DNA from 2 places in the Mesorhizobium sp. M1423 genome. Region 2 is predicted to be linked to the other one. Evidence: riboswitches for the same ligand, from Rfam matches in the RefSeq annotation. Region 2 holds a riboswitch; the other holds the start of a gene.
What was found. Region 2 has a riboswitch for thiamine pyrophosphate ahead of thiC (phosphomethylpyrimidine synthase ThiC). Riboswitches for the same ligand answer to the same signal wherever they lie in the genome.

Region 1 (6,055 bases), on a different contig from region 2:
GCCGCGCCTTGCGGTCGTCCAGCCTGGTGCCGCCGCGCTGCGCCAGCATATCGGAATAGCCGCCGGCATATTCGATCCAGCGGCCGTCGCCATCCGGCGCGATGATGCTGGTCACCGTGCGGTCGAGGAAATCGCGATCGTGGCTGACCAGGATCACCGTGCCGGCAAAGCCGGCGACCAGTTCCTGCAGCAGCTCCAGCGTCTCCATGTCGAGATCGTTGGTCGGCTCGTCGAGCACAAGCAGGTTTGCCGGCCGCGCCAAAACGCGGGCGAGGATCAGCCGTGCCCGCTCGCCGCCCGAAAGCTCGCGCACCGGCGTGCGCGCCTGTTCCGGCTTGAACAGGAAGTCCTTCATGTAGGACACGACGTGGCGCTGCTCGCCATTGATGACAAGGTTCTCGCCGCGTCCGTCGGTGAGATACTGCGCCAGTGTCTCCTGCGGATCGACGGCCTCGCGCTTCTGGTCGAGCGTGGCGATCTCCAGGTTGGTGCCGAGCCGCACCGTGCCTGCGTCCGGCTTCAATTCGCCGGTCAGCATCTTCAATAGCGTCGTCTTGCCGGCGCCGTTCGGCCCGACCAGACCGACGCGATCGCCGCGCTGGATGCGTGTCGAGAATCCCTTGACCACGGTCAGATCGCCAAAGCTCTTCTCGATGTTCTTGGCCTCAATCACCAGCTTGCCGGATTCGGCGGCGTCGCTGGCTGTCATCGTCGCCGCACCCTCGGCGCCACGATGACCGCGAAAGCGCTGGCGCATGGTCTGCAACTCACCGAGCCGGCGCATGTTGCGCTTGCGCCTTGCCGTCACGCCATAGCGCAGCCAGTGCTCCTCGCGCACGATCTGGCGGCCGAGCTTGTGCTGCTCGCGCTCTTCCTCCTCCAACACCGTGTCGCGCCATTCCTCGAAATAGGCAAAGCCCTTATCGAGACGGCGGGTCTGGCCGCGGTCGAGCCAAATTGTGGCGCGTGACACGCGTTCGAGAAAACGGCGGTCATGCGAGATGACGACCAGGGCCGAGGAGGTGCGGGCAAGCTCCTCCTCCAGCCATTCGATAACCGAAAGGTCAAGATGATTGGTCGGTTCATCGAGGAGAAGAATGTCGGGCTCGGGCGCCATGACGCGGGCGAGTGCCGCGCGCCGCGCCTCGCCCCCGGAGAGGTCGTTCGGCCGTTCCTCGCCGGTCAGGCCGAGATGCTCCATCAGATAGGTGGCGCGGTAGGGATCATCGGCGGGCCCGAGCCCCGCCTCGACATAGGCGCGAACGGTCGCAAAACCGTCCATGTCGGGCATTTGCGGCAAATAGCGCACCGTCGCCGAAGGCTGGCGGAAGACTTCGCCGTCCTGCGGTTCGATCAGCCCGGCAGCGATCTTGAGGAGCGTCGACTTGCCAGAGCCGTTGCGCCCGACCAGGGCGATCTTGTCGCCAGCTGACGCCGTCAGGGCGGCACCGTCGAGCAGCGGCGCGCCGCCAAAGGTCAGCTTTATCCCGTCGAGATTGAGAAGCGGCGGCGCCATGTCAGCTTTCAGGTAGGGGAAAAGGATGCGCGAGCAGCAGCGCGCGGCCGCTGGCCAGCGCGATTTCCAGCCGGCCCTTGACCTCGTTGGAAATGGTCAGCGACGAGCCGAAGGCAACCTCGACATGGGCGAGCGGCCATTTGGCGCCGGTGACTGTCAGGCCGGCGAGATCCGAAAAGCCGAGCACCGAAAACAGCGTACCGTCGACATAATCGAAGCCAGTCTTTCCAGGCAGCAAAGGAATGCCTTCCTGTGCGCCGCTGGTCAAAAGCACTTCCGTTCCGCCTTCCGCCAGCCGGACGCTGAGCGCCAAATGCAGGAAGATGTGGTCGGTGCGTTTGCCGCCGAAGGCGCCTGCGAGCACAAGGCTGGTCGCACCGCGTTCGAGCGCGGCGGCGATAGCGAGTTCACCGTCTGTCTTGTCCTTTTCGGCGGGAAACACCTGCCGTGGCACGGCGGCCAGATCCTCCGGCAAATCGGCAGGCACGGAATCGAAATCGCCGACCCAGAGTTCCGGCATCAGGCCCAGCATAAGGGCATGGCCGATACCGGCATCGGCAGCGATGACGCGGGAGCCTTCGACCTGGCGGTCGAGCAGCGGCGTGCGGATGAGATCGCCGCCAAGCAGGATGGTGAATGTGCTCATATCTCGTGGCCCTTACCAGCCCTGCCCCGGAAACGGAAGATGAAACGGCAGATGAAACAGGACGCCGCGCTTTGGATGCCCGGCAAACTTCCGCTTGCGCAGCACTTCGGCCGGGCCTATGTGTCGAAACGCTCTAACGGGGTGCCGGACGCGATCTTCGCGGACCGGCTGAGAGGCAAGACTGCCAACCCGCTGAACCTGATCCGGTTTGTACCGGCGGAGGGATTAGACGTTTCGGACAGCCCGACGCCTCAATTCCTTTCAACGCGAACGAAGGAGGCGCCGATGCGCAGTTTTTTCCACTCTCTTGTCTCGATTATCCTGCTTGCGGCATCCGCGCTTGCCCAACCGGGGCAGGCATCGGCACAGGATAAGCTGACCGTCTATACCTATGAAAGCTTCACCGCCGATTGGGGTCCGGGACCGGCGGTGAAGAAGGCCTTCGAGGCCGAGTGCAGCTGCGTCGTCGAATTCGTCTCGGTCGCCGACGGCGTGGCACTGCTCAACCGTGTGAAGCTGGAAGGGGCCGTGACCAAGGCCGATATCGTGCTTGGCCTCGATACCAATTTGACGGCGGACGCCAAGGCAACCGGCCTGTTTTCGCCGCATGGCGCCGTGACGGACGTCAGTGTGCCGGGCGGCTGGCGCGACGATATCTTCGTGCCGTTCGACTATGGCTATTTCGCTGTCGTCTACGATAGCGAAAAACTGAAGAGCCCGCCGAAGAGCCTCAGGGAATTGGTCGAGGGCGATGCCGGCGACAAAATCGTCATCCAGGATCCACGCACCTCGACGCCGGGCCTTGGCCTGCTGTTGTGGGTCAAGTCGGTCTATGGCGACAAGGCGCCGGAAGCCTGGGCCAAACTCAAGGCAAAGGTGCTGACGGTGACGCCGGGCTGGAGCGAGGCCTACGGCCTGTTCACCAAGGGTGAGGCGCCGATGGTGCTGTCCTATACCACTTCGCCAGCCTACCACATGGTTGCCGAAAACACCTCGCGCTACCAGGCGGCGTCCTTCGAGGAAGGCGAATATCTGCAGATCGAGGTCGCTGGGATCACCACCAAGGGCGCGAAGAACCCGCTGGCGGAAAAGTTCATCGCCTTTATGACCGGGCCGAAATTCCAGGACGTCATTCCCGAAACCAACTGGATGTTCCCGGCCGGCAAAACTGACAAGCCGCTCAATCCGGCGTTCGACAAGCTCGTCAAACCGACCAAAACCTTGCTGTTCAGCTCGGAAGAGGTCGCCGCAAATCGCAAGGCCTGGGTCGACGAGTGGCTGGCGGTGATGAGCAAGTAGCTCGGATAGAAAGATGATCGCCCTACGGCGCCCCCCTCTGTCCTGCCGGACATCTCCCCCACAAGGAGGGAGATTGGCCGTCATGCCGGCTTTCGCCAATCTCCGACATTGCCGGAATGAGCGGAGCGCTGAACCTGCCAATCTCTCCCCATGTGGGGGAGATGTCCGGCAGGACAGAGGGGCGCGCGAAGGAACGCAATCCTCGCTAAGAATCTCGAATCTGGTGGTCTAGCGTGCAACGCGCGCCATCATCGGATACCCGCGTCGCTGCCGGTATCGTCGCGCTCGCCGCCATCGCGCTGCTGATCGGCGGGGCATTCGCCGGGCTCGTCGTCGAAGCCATGCGCGACCTGTCGGGCGCCGCCTCCGCCTTTGATTCCTATCTCCTCCGTGTTGCCCGCTTCACGCTCTGGCAGGCTCTGTTGTCGACCCTGCTCTCCGTCGCACCGGCGCTGTTCGTCGCGCGCGCGCTGTCGCGGCATCCACAGTTTTTCGGGCGAGGCTTTGTCCTGCAGCTTTTCGCCGTGCCGCTGGCGCTGCCGGCCATTGTTGCCGCACTCGGTGTCTTGGCACTCTATGGCCGCGCCGGGTATTTCGCCGGCTTGCTCGGTGCGATTGGCGGCCAGAACTGGCCCGGCATCTATGGCCTATCGGGTATTCTCGTCGCCCACGTCTTTTTCAACCTGCCGCTGGCAACGCGACTGTTCCTGGAAGCGTTGCAGACGGTGCCGGCTAACCAATGGCGGCTGGCGAGCCAGCTTGGCATGGGTGCTGCGCCGGCCTTCCGGCTGATCGAATGGCCGGCGTTGCGTGCGGCCCTGCCGGGCGTTGCCGGGCTCGTTTTCATGCTGTGCATCACCTCCTTCACCATCGTGCTTACGCTCGGCGGCGGGCCGCGCGCGACGACGCTGGAGGTTGCCATATACCAGGCGCTGCGTTTCGACTTCGACCCGGCGCGGGCGGTGACGCTGACCTTGTTGCAGATTGCCCTGACCTTCGTCGTCGTGCTGGCACTAACGCGGCTTGGCGCCAATATGACCGGCGACGCCAATCTGCCGGTAGCCCCGCGCCGGTATTTTTCAGCCGGTGCGGCCGAGACCGTGCTGAACGCACTGGTGATCGGGCTGGCACTGCTGTTTGTCGCCGGACCGATGGCGGCTACGCTGTCGGCCGGGCTTGGCGCCGATCTCGGCCGCCTGGCCGGCGAGAGCGCGGTGCGGCAAGCGACGGCGACCAGTGCCGTGCTCTCCCTCCTATCGGCGCTGCTCTCCTTGGCGTTGTCGCTGTCGCTGGTTATGGCGCGCCGGGCGCTGGCGCTCACCCGGCGGACCGGCAGGCGGACGCTGCTCGAACACCTGGCCGACACCGGTGCGGGGTTCGTCCTGGTGGTGCCGCCCATCGTCATCGGTGCCGGCTGGTTCCTGCTCCTGCGCAGCGTCAGCGATGTCTTTGCGATCGCCCCTGTCATGGTGGTTGTGGTCAATGCGGTGATGGCGATGCCGTTCGCCATCCGCGCCATCCGCCCCGCCTATGACGCGGCGAGCGAACGCCACGAACGGCTCTGTGCACAGCTTGGCATCTCGGGCTGGAACCGGTTGCGTCTGGTCGACTGGCCGTCGCTGCGGCGGCCGCTCGCCACCGGCTTCGCCTTCGCCATGGCGCTGTCGCTCGGTGATCTCGGCGTCATTGCGCTGTTCGGCAGCGATTCCGTGCAGACATTGCCCTATCTGTTGCTGGCGCGCATGGGCAGCTACCGCACCGAGGATGCGGCCGGCCTGGCGCTGCTGCTCGGCCTTGTCTGCCTGGCGCTTGTGCTGACCGCGGACTGGCTGGGAAGGAGGGAGAAATCATGATGCCGATCAGCCCGGAACGGTCGATTTCGGTCGAAAAAGGCGCGGCCGTGCGGCTCGATAATGTCTCGTTCAGCTATGGTGAAACGCCGCTTATATTCGATGTCGATTTCCCGGCGTCGGAAATCACCGCCATCATGGGGCCGAGCGGTTCGGGAAAGTCGACGCTGCTCAATCTGGTGGCCGGTTTCGAGGCGCCGCGGTCAGGCCGCGTGCTCATCGGCGGCGCCGACGTCAGCACTGCGCCGCCATCAGCGCGGCCGGTATCGATGGTGTTCCAGGAAAACAACCTGTTTGCCCATCTGTCCCTCGAGCAGAATGTCGGGCTCGGCCGCTCGCCTTCGCTCATGCTGAGCGAGGCTGACCGCGCCGCAATCGCCGCAGCGCTGAAGCGCGTCGGCCTTGCCGGCAAGGAAAGCCGGCTGCCGCGCGAACTCTCCGGCGGTGAGCGGCAGCGCGTCGCGCTCGCTCGGGTCCTGGTGCGCGACCGGCCGGTGTTGTTGCTCGACGAGCCGTTCGCTTCGCTCGGACCGGCACTGCGCGACGACATGCTCGACCTGGTCGCCGACGTCCATTCGGAGCAGCGCATGACGGTGCTATTCGTCACGCACCAGCCGGACGATGCGCGCCGTATCGGGCAAAACATGGTTTTCCTGGATGGTGGCACGGTTGCCGCGACGGGCACTGCGGCCGATTTTTTCGTCGGGGCTGGACCGGAGGCATTCCGACGCTATATCGGCTCGG
Region 2 (6,055 bases):
ATAGGGGAACACCGAAAAGCCGTCCTCGCACAGGATGCGGGCGGCTTCGACCAGGCCGAACACATCAGGTTGCAGAGTGTCGTCGTTGCCGATCACCTCGAGTTTGATCCAGGTCGTCCCGAACACCTCACGCGCCATTTTCGCGGTTGTGACCGCTTCCTTGACCGAGTGGCAGCCGGCCGTGTTGGGCAGGATTCTTGTGCCATGCGAGCGGATCAGCGACCAGAATTTTTCGCCAGCCCTGCCGCCCGCCATCTCACGCCGCAGGGACACGGTCACCACCGACGTGCCCGATGCCTGGACCGCATCGGCAAGGATGGCGGGCGAAGGATATTGTGCCGTGCCGAGAAGCAGGCGGGAAGGAAGCGTCGTCCCGAGAAAGTCGAACATGCTCTAACCTCCCTGCATAGGCGACAAGATTTCGATTCGGTCGCCGTCGCTTAAACGGAATTCTGCCCGGTTGGCTTTGTGCACGAGGTCGCTGTTGACGGCGGTGGCGAGCCAGTCGCCCTCATAGTCGAGCGCGGCAAGCAGCTCAGCCAGCGTGGTGGCGGCAACCTCATGCGCCTCGCCGTTGACCATCAGTTTCATGAGCAAGCTCCTTGGTTCTGACCTGATTAAAAAACAGTTCGGCCGCCTGGCGGGCCATGGCTGGGGCGAGCAGAAAGCCATGGCGATAGAGGCCGTTGATCGCGACGGTGTTTCCGCTTGTTTCGATGCGCGGCAGGTTGTCTGGAAAGGCCGGACGAACGCCGACACCAGCCTCAACGATCTCGGCCTCGCCGAATGCCGGATGGAGCGCGCAGGCGGCGCTGAGCAACTCCATCATCGAACGCGCCGTGACCGGTTCTGTGGACTGGCTTTCGATCATCGTCGCGCCAACCATGAAACGGTGATCGGTACGCGGTACCACGTAGAGCGGAAAGCGCGGATGAAGCAGCCGGACCGGGCGTGACAGCGAAATGTCCGGCGTGCGCAGGATCAGCATCTCGCCGCGAACGCCGCGCAGCCCGTCGTCTTCTGCCGCCATCCCCGTGCAATCGATCTGACGATCGAAGCCGGAAATGTGCCGGGCATCGGCGCCGAAGCGGAATTCGACACCCATGGCTGCAAGCTTGTCATGAAGTGCTGCCATCGCCTGACGCGGGTCGAGATGAGCCTCATCGGGGAAGAGCAATCCGCGCCGGAAGCGGCCGACGAGGTCGGGTTCCAGGAGCGCAATTTCGTCTTCATCGACACGCCGATGCCCTGACGTGCGACTGGCGAACCGGTCAAGCTCACCGGCATCACGCGGCGCGGCCACGACCAGTGTTCCGGCCCGTGTCACCTGACCCGGCAGTACCGCATCCCACCAGTCGGCGGCGTCACGTCCGAGATCCAGCACCGGCTGCTCCGCGCTTTCACACTCGCACCATGGCGCCAGCATGCCGCCGGCGAACCACGACGCATTGCCGCCGAGGGCATGTCTTGTCTCGGCGACTGTGACCGTCGCGCCGCGGACGGCGAGTTCGAAGGCCGCGGTGAGGCCGGCGACGCCGGCCCCTTTTACCAGCATCCTCATGGTCGCTCGTGCGCCTCCGGCACGAGCGGTGCGCCGGTCTCGTCAGCTGGCATGTAGAGATCGCCGCCTTCACGGTATTTCGCCGCCATCGCCGCCATGCCTTCTTTCTGTGCCTCGGCGCGGATGTCGTGGGAGATACGCATGGAGCAGAATTTCGGCCCGCACATCGAGCAGAAATGCGCCACCTTATGCGCTTCCTTGGGCAAGGTCTGGTCGTGGAAGGACCGCGCGGTTTCGGGATCGAGCGACAGGTTGAACTGGTCTTCCCAGCGAAACTCGAAGCGCGCGCGGGAAAGGGCATCATCTCTGGCTTTCGCTGCCGGATGGCCCTTCGCCAGGTCGGCGGCATGCGCCGCGATCTTGTAGGTGATCACGCCGGTCTTGACGTCGTTGCGATCGGGAAGGCCGAGATGCTCCTTCGGCGTGACGTAGCAGAGCATGGCCGTGCCGAACCAGCCGATCATGGCGGCGCCGATGCCTGAGGTGATGTGGTCGTAGCCCGGCGCAATGTCGGTGGTCAGCGGTCCAAGCGTATAGAACGGCGCCTCGCCGCAGACAGCGAGCTGCTTGTCCATGTTCTGTTTGATCTTGTGCATCGGCACGTGGCCGGGCCCCTCGATCATCACCTGGCAATCCTTGGCCCAGGCGATCTGCGTCAGCTCGCCCAGCGTTTCCAGTTCGGCGAATTGCGCCGCATCATTGGCATCGGCGATGGAGCCCGGACGAAGCCCGTCACCGAGCGAGAAGGACACGTCATAGGCCCGGCAGATGTCGCATATCTCCGCGAAATGCTCGTAAAGAAAGCTCTCCCTGTGATGGTGCAGGCACCATTTGGCCATGATCGAGCCACCGCGCGAGACGATGCCCGTGACCCGGTCAACAGTCATCGGAATATAGTGGAGCCGCACGCCGGCGTGGATGGTGAAATAGTCGACGCCTTGTTCGGCCTGTTCGATCAGCGTGTCTCGATAGACCTCCCAGCTCAGATCCTCGGCGATGCCGCCCACCTTCTCCAGCGCCTGATAGAGCGGCACCGTGCCGATCGGCACCGGCGCATTGCGCACGATCCATTCGCGGATGTTGTGGATGTTGCGACCGGTCGACAGGTCCATCACCGTGTCGGCGCCCCAGCGGATCGCCCACACCATCTTTTCCACTTCCTCGGCCATCGAGGAGGTGACCGCTGAATTGCCGATATTGGCGTTGATCTTGACCAGGAAATTGCGGCCGATGATCATCGGCTCGCTCTCGGGATGATTAATGTTGGCGGGAATGATTGCCCGTCCGCGCGCCACCTCGTCCCGCACGAACTCCGGCGTTACGAAATCGGGGATGGCCGCGCCGAAGGCTTCGCCGTCGCGCTGCAGCTTGCCGCGCGACATCTGACGGCCGAGGTTCTCGCGGATGGCGACGAACTCCATCTCGGGGGTGATGATGCCGGCGCGCGCATAGCCAAGCTGGGTCACCGCCTTGCGTGCCTTGGCCCTGAGTGGCCGGTTGCGAATGGGAAATTCCGGTGTCAGGCGCTCGCCCGCCGCAACTCCATTGTCTTCCGGCCGGACATGGCGGCCGTCATAGGCTTCAACGTCGCCGCGTGCTGCAATCCATTCATGGCGAAGCCGGGCTAGGCCTTTTTCGATGCTGGTTTCGACAGTCGGGTCGGTATATGGGCCGGACGGATCGTAGACGGTGACGGGCGGCTCGCCGGCCGTCGGATGGACGGAGATTTCGCGCATCGGCACCCTGATCTGCGGGTGGATGGCACCGGGCTTGTGGATTTTCCGTGAGGCAGGCAACGGTCCCGTCGAGACGGCGGGAGTGAGGGCATTCATCTTGAGGCTCCTTTGCTCGTTGCATTGGAGACCCAGTTCTGTGCCGGAAGGATGAAAAGACGCTTCTGTCGACCTGCCGAAACAGGACCTCGGGCGTAAACTCCCGCAAAGCGCTTGCACCGTCCCTACGCCAGTATGAACTGGATCAGGTTCAACGGGTCACTGCGCCGCGAAAGCCAGCAGTATCTCAGCCCCTTGCCGGGACTCCCCTGGTGAATGCGTGAGGTTGGACGGGACGGCTCCGGTTTGTCAAGCGCGTTCTGGCCGCGGCTGATCGGCGGCCGGTCAGACCGTGCGGAAAAAATCGTGCATGTCTCGGCGACAAGTCAAGCCTCGGAGATGAAGGCAGGGACAAGGGAATCCCAAACCGTCGGACTAAAAATCGATCCTGATGATCACACCTTCAATGGGCACCAAAGGTTTGCGCGTAGATCGCCTCGATTCTTCCTGCCTCGTCACTGGTCAGCGTGGCGAATTCCTTTTCGCGCGCGCGGTTCGATAGATGTCCATCATTCTGGTGAAGAAAACGGAAGAGCAGATCGGTCAACCGCTCGGGCATGTCAATAAAGGCGTCCACCTGCTGCCGGAACTGATCGTAGCGCTGCAGAAATGCGGTTTCCTCGGGAAGGTCCCGTTCGATCGTCCGCTGAACGCAGGCATAGAGGAATTCGGCGTGCGGGGTTGCATCGAAGAACCGGTAGAAATCACCGGTGTCATTCAGCACCCGGACGTTGAATTGCGGCGTCGGTTCCCATTCCACCAACGGCAGAAGGCGCTGCGAATAGCTCTCGAGCACGCCCCTGTACTCGTTGATCTGGTCCAGGATCGCGGCCGAGACGGGAAAGACCACTCCCGGCGGATTGAAGCCGCGCATGGCAAGGACGTGGTGGATTAGGTAGCGGTGAATGCGGCCGTTTCCGTCCTCGAACGGGTGAATGTAGACAAAGCCGAAGGCGAGGATTGCGGCGGCTACGACTGCATCAAGGTTTTGCGCGGGGCCCTGATCGAACGCCGCCATTCCATCGATTAGCCGCGGCAGGTCCTCGGGCCGAGCGCTGATGTGATCGGGCAAGGGCGTGCCGTTGTCTCGGTCATGCTCACCGACGAAACCTCCTTCTTTTCGGAAGCCAAGTCTTACGAAACGGGCGTCGCCAAGTACAATTCTTTGCAGACGCAGCAGCTCATCGCGATCGATCGGCCAGCGGCCGGCTTCGCCGATGGCGCGGCCCCAGCGCTGGATGCGATCTTGCGGCGGGTGCTCGCCCTCGATCGCATAGCTTGATCGCGAGTCTTTGAGCAAAAGAAAGGCGGCGGTCCGAGCAAGAAGGTCGCGCGGCACGTCCGCTACGATTGCCTCCGCGCGCCGCGGTAGTTCAAGGCCGATGAATTTTTCGAGAATCTTGGTGCGGAACACCAGAGGGCAGAACTCACGCGTGCCGGGGAGATTGTCCCTTACGCGGTAGCGCGAAGCGGTCTTGTCGGGTCCGGGCCACTGCAGCTCGGGATCGACAACCGGAATGTATCGTCCGGCCGCCGCGTCCGGCAGATCGATACGGGCGCCCCTCAGCCATTCATATAAAAACCAGATGCGGCGGGCATAACTGCCGGTCGGGCTTTCACGGACCAGCGCCTCGATCGGCGCGGGACCGGTCACTTGGAACAGCCGCTTGAGGACGGCAAGGTCCAGTCCCTCGTACTTGAGCGCAAAGGTCAGGTGGCCTTCGAGGGTAGGATTTGGGGCGTGGCGGGGGGTCATGATCCGCCAGCCATCCCGTTCGGTAATGCGATGATGCTCGCCCGTGGCGAACAACCTACGGGGCAAGGGCACGGCGAGCCTGTAGGCTCCGACCAGGGCGCTGTACCCGGCCGGGGTCGCCGTTTCAGGAAGGCGGATTTCCTGAAAAACGGTAACAGGACCTGAAAATTGGTGCTCTTGCACCGCAGGCATGAAAAGCGAATCCTTTCATCGAATTTTGGTCCAGTTGGGCCAACACCTATGAAAAATGATCCTATTCCATGAAAATTGATGCCACAAGACAAATTTTTCGAAAACCGATTCTAAACGGTGCTGGAGTCATGAAGCAAGAACTCCGCCACCGGCTAAAGGAAGCGACTTCAGACAAAAAGGTGAGTCCAGGAACCGCCATTCGCCCGTCTCTTAGTCACGAGGCCGGCACGGATGGCCCGCCTTACGTCGAGCCGGATTGCTCGAGGAGAACCGCGCCGTTCGGGGCTCACTCATAGAGCGCTCCGGCGCGCGATCCCGATTTGATAGCCGCGATCACGCTCGCGGCTGATCTTGGTGACGTGGCGGCGTCGGAGTAGAAAACTGATGCAGGATCTCGGTGGCGTCGTGTGTGTGTGACCTGAAGTGAGTTCTCTGCGGTATGGGGGACGGCACGCAGCGCGCGCGTCTTCTCGGCAAACAGATCGACGAAGCGGCACCGAAGGGAAGTTCCTGGCATTCATTCTCGCCATCGCTGCCCCAATTTGCCGACCGGACTGCCGATCGATCTCGCCCAATACTTTGCGCGCGCAAGGGCCGAAGCTGAACTGGGTGGCACCTGCTCATTCGGGAGCTAACTCATGCTTGGCGCGCTAGCCCGAGAGAGCTGTGCCTGATCGAATGCGTGAAATCGTAGCTCGGGGTGGAGAGGCTGAC

Region 1: another riboswitch for thiamine pyrophosphate. It lies ahead of thiB (thiamine ABC transporter substrate binding subunit); the one in region 2 lies ahead of thiC (phosphomethylpyrimidine synthase ThiC).

Annotation. Positions count from the first base shown of each region.
Region 1 covers NZ_JAMYKU010000001.1:363,887-369,941, forward strand. Annotated here, with positions in the region: gene NKG95_RS01865 (ABC-F family ATP-binding cassette domain-containing protein) at 1-1,516, opposite strand, end outside; gene NKG95_RS01870 (thiamine diphosphokinase) at 1,518-2,162, opposite strand; TPP riboswitch at 2,290-2,404, shown strand; gene thiB (thiamine ABC transporter substrate binding subunit) at 2,448-3,461, shown strand; gene thiP (thiamine/thiamine pyrophosphate ABC transporter permease) at 3,695-5,314, shown strand; gene thiQ (thiamine ABC transporter ATP-binding protein) at 5,311-6,055, shown strand, end outside.
Region 2 covers NZ_JAMYKU010000004.1:123,345-129,399, reverse strand. Annotated here, with positions in the region: gene NKG95_RS07190 (thiazole synthase) at 1-390, opposite strand, end outside; gene thiS (sulfur carrier protein ThiS) at 394-591, opposite strand; gene thiO (glycine oxidase ThiO) at 560-1,561, opposite strand; gene thiC (phosphomethylpyrimidine synthase ThiC) at 1,558-3,393, opposite strand; TPP riboswitch at 3,498-3,614, opposite strand; gene NKG95_RS07170 (Fic family protein) at 3,797-5,341, opposite strand.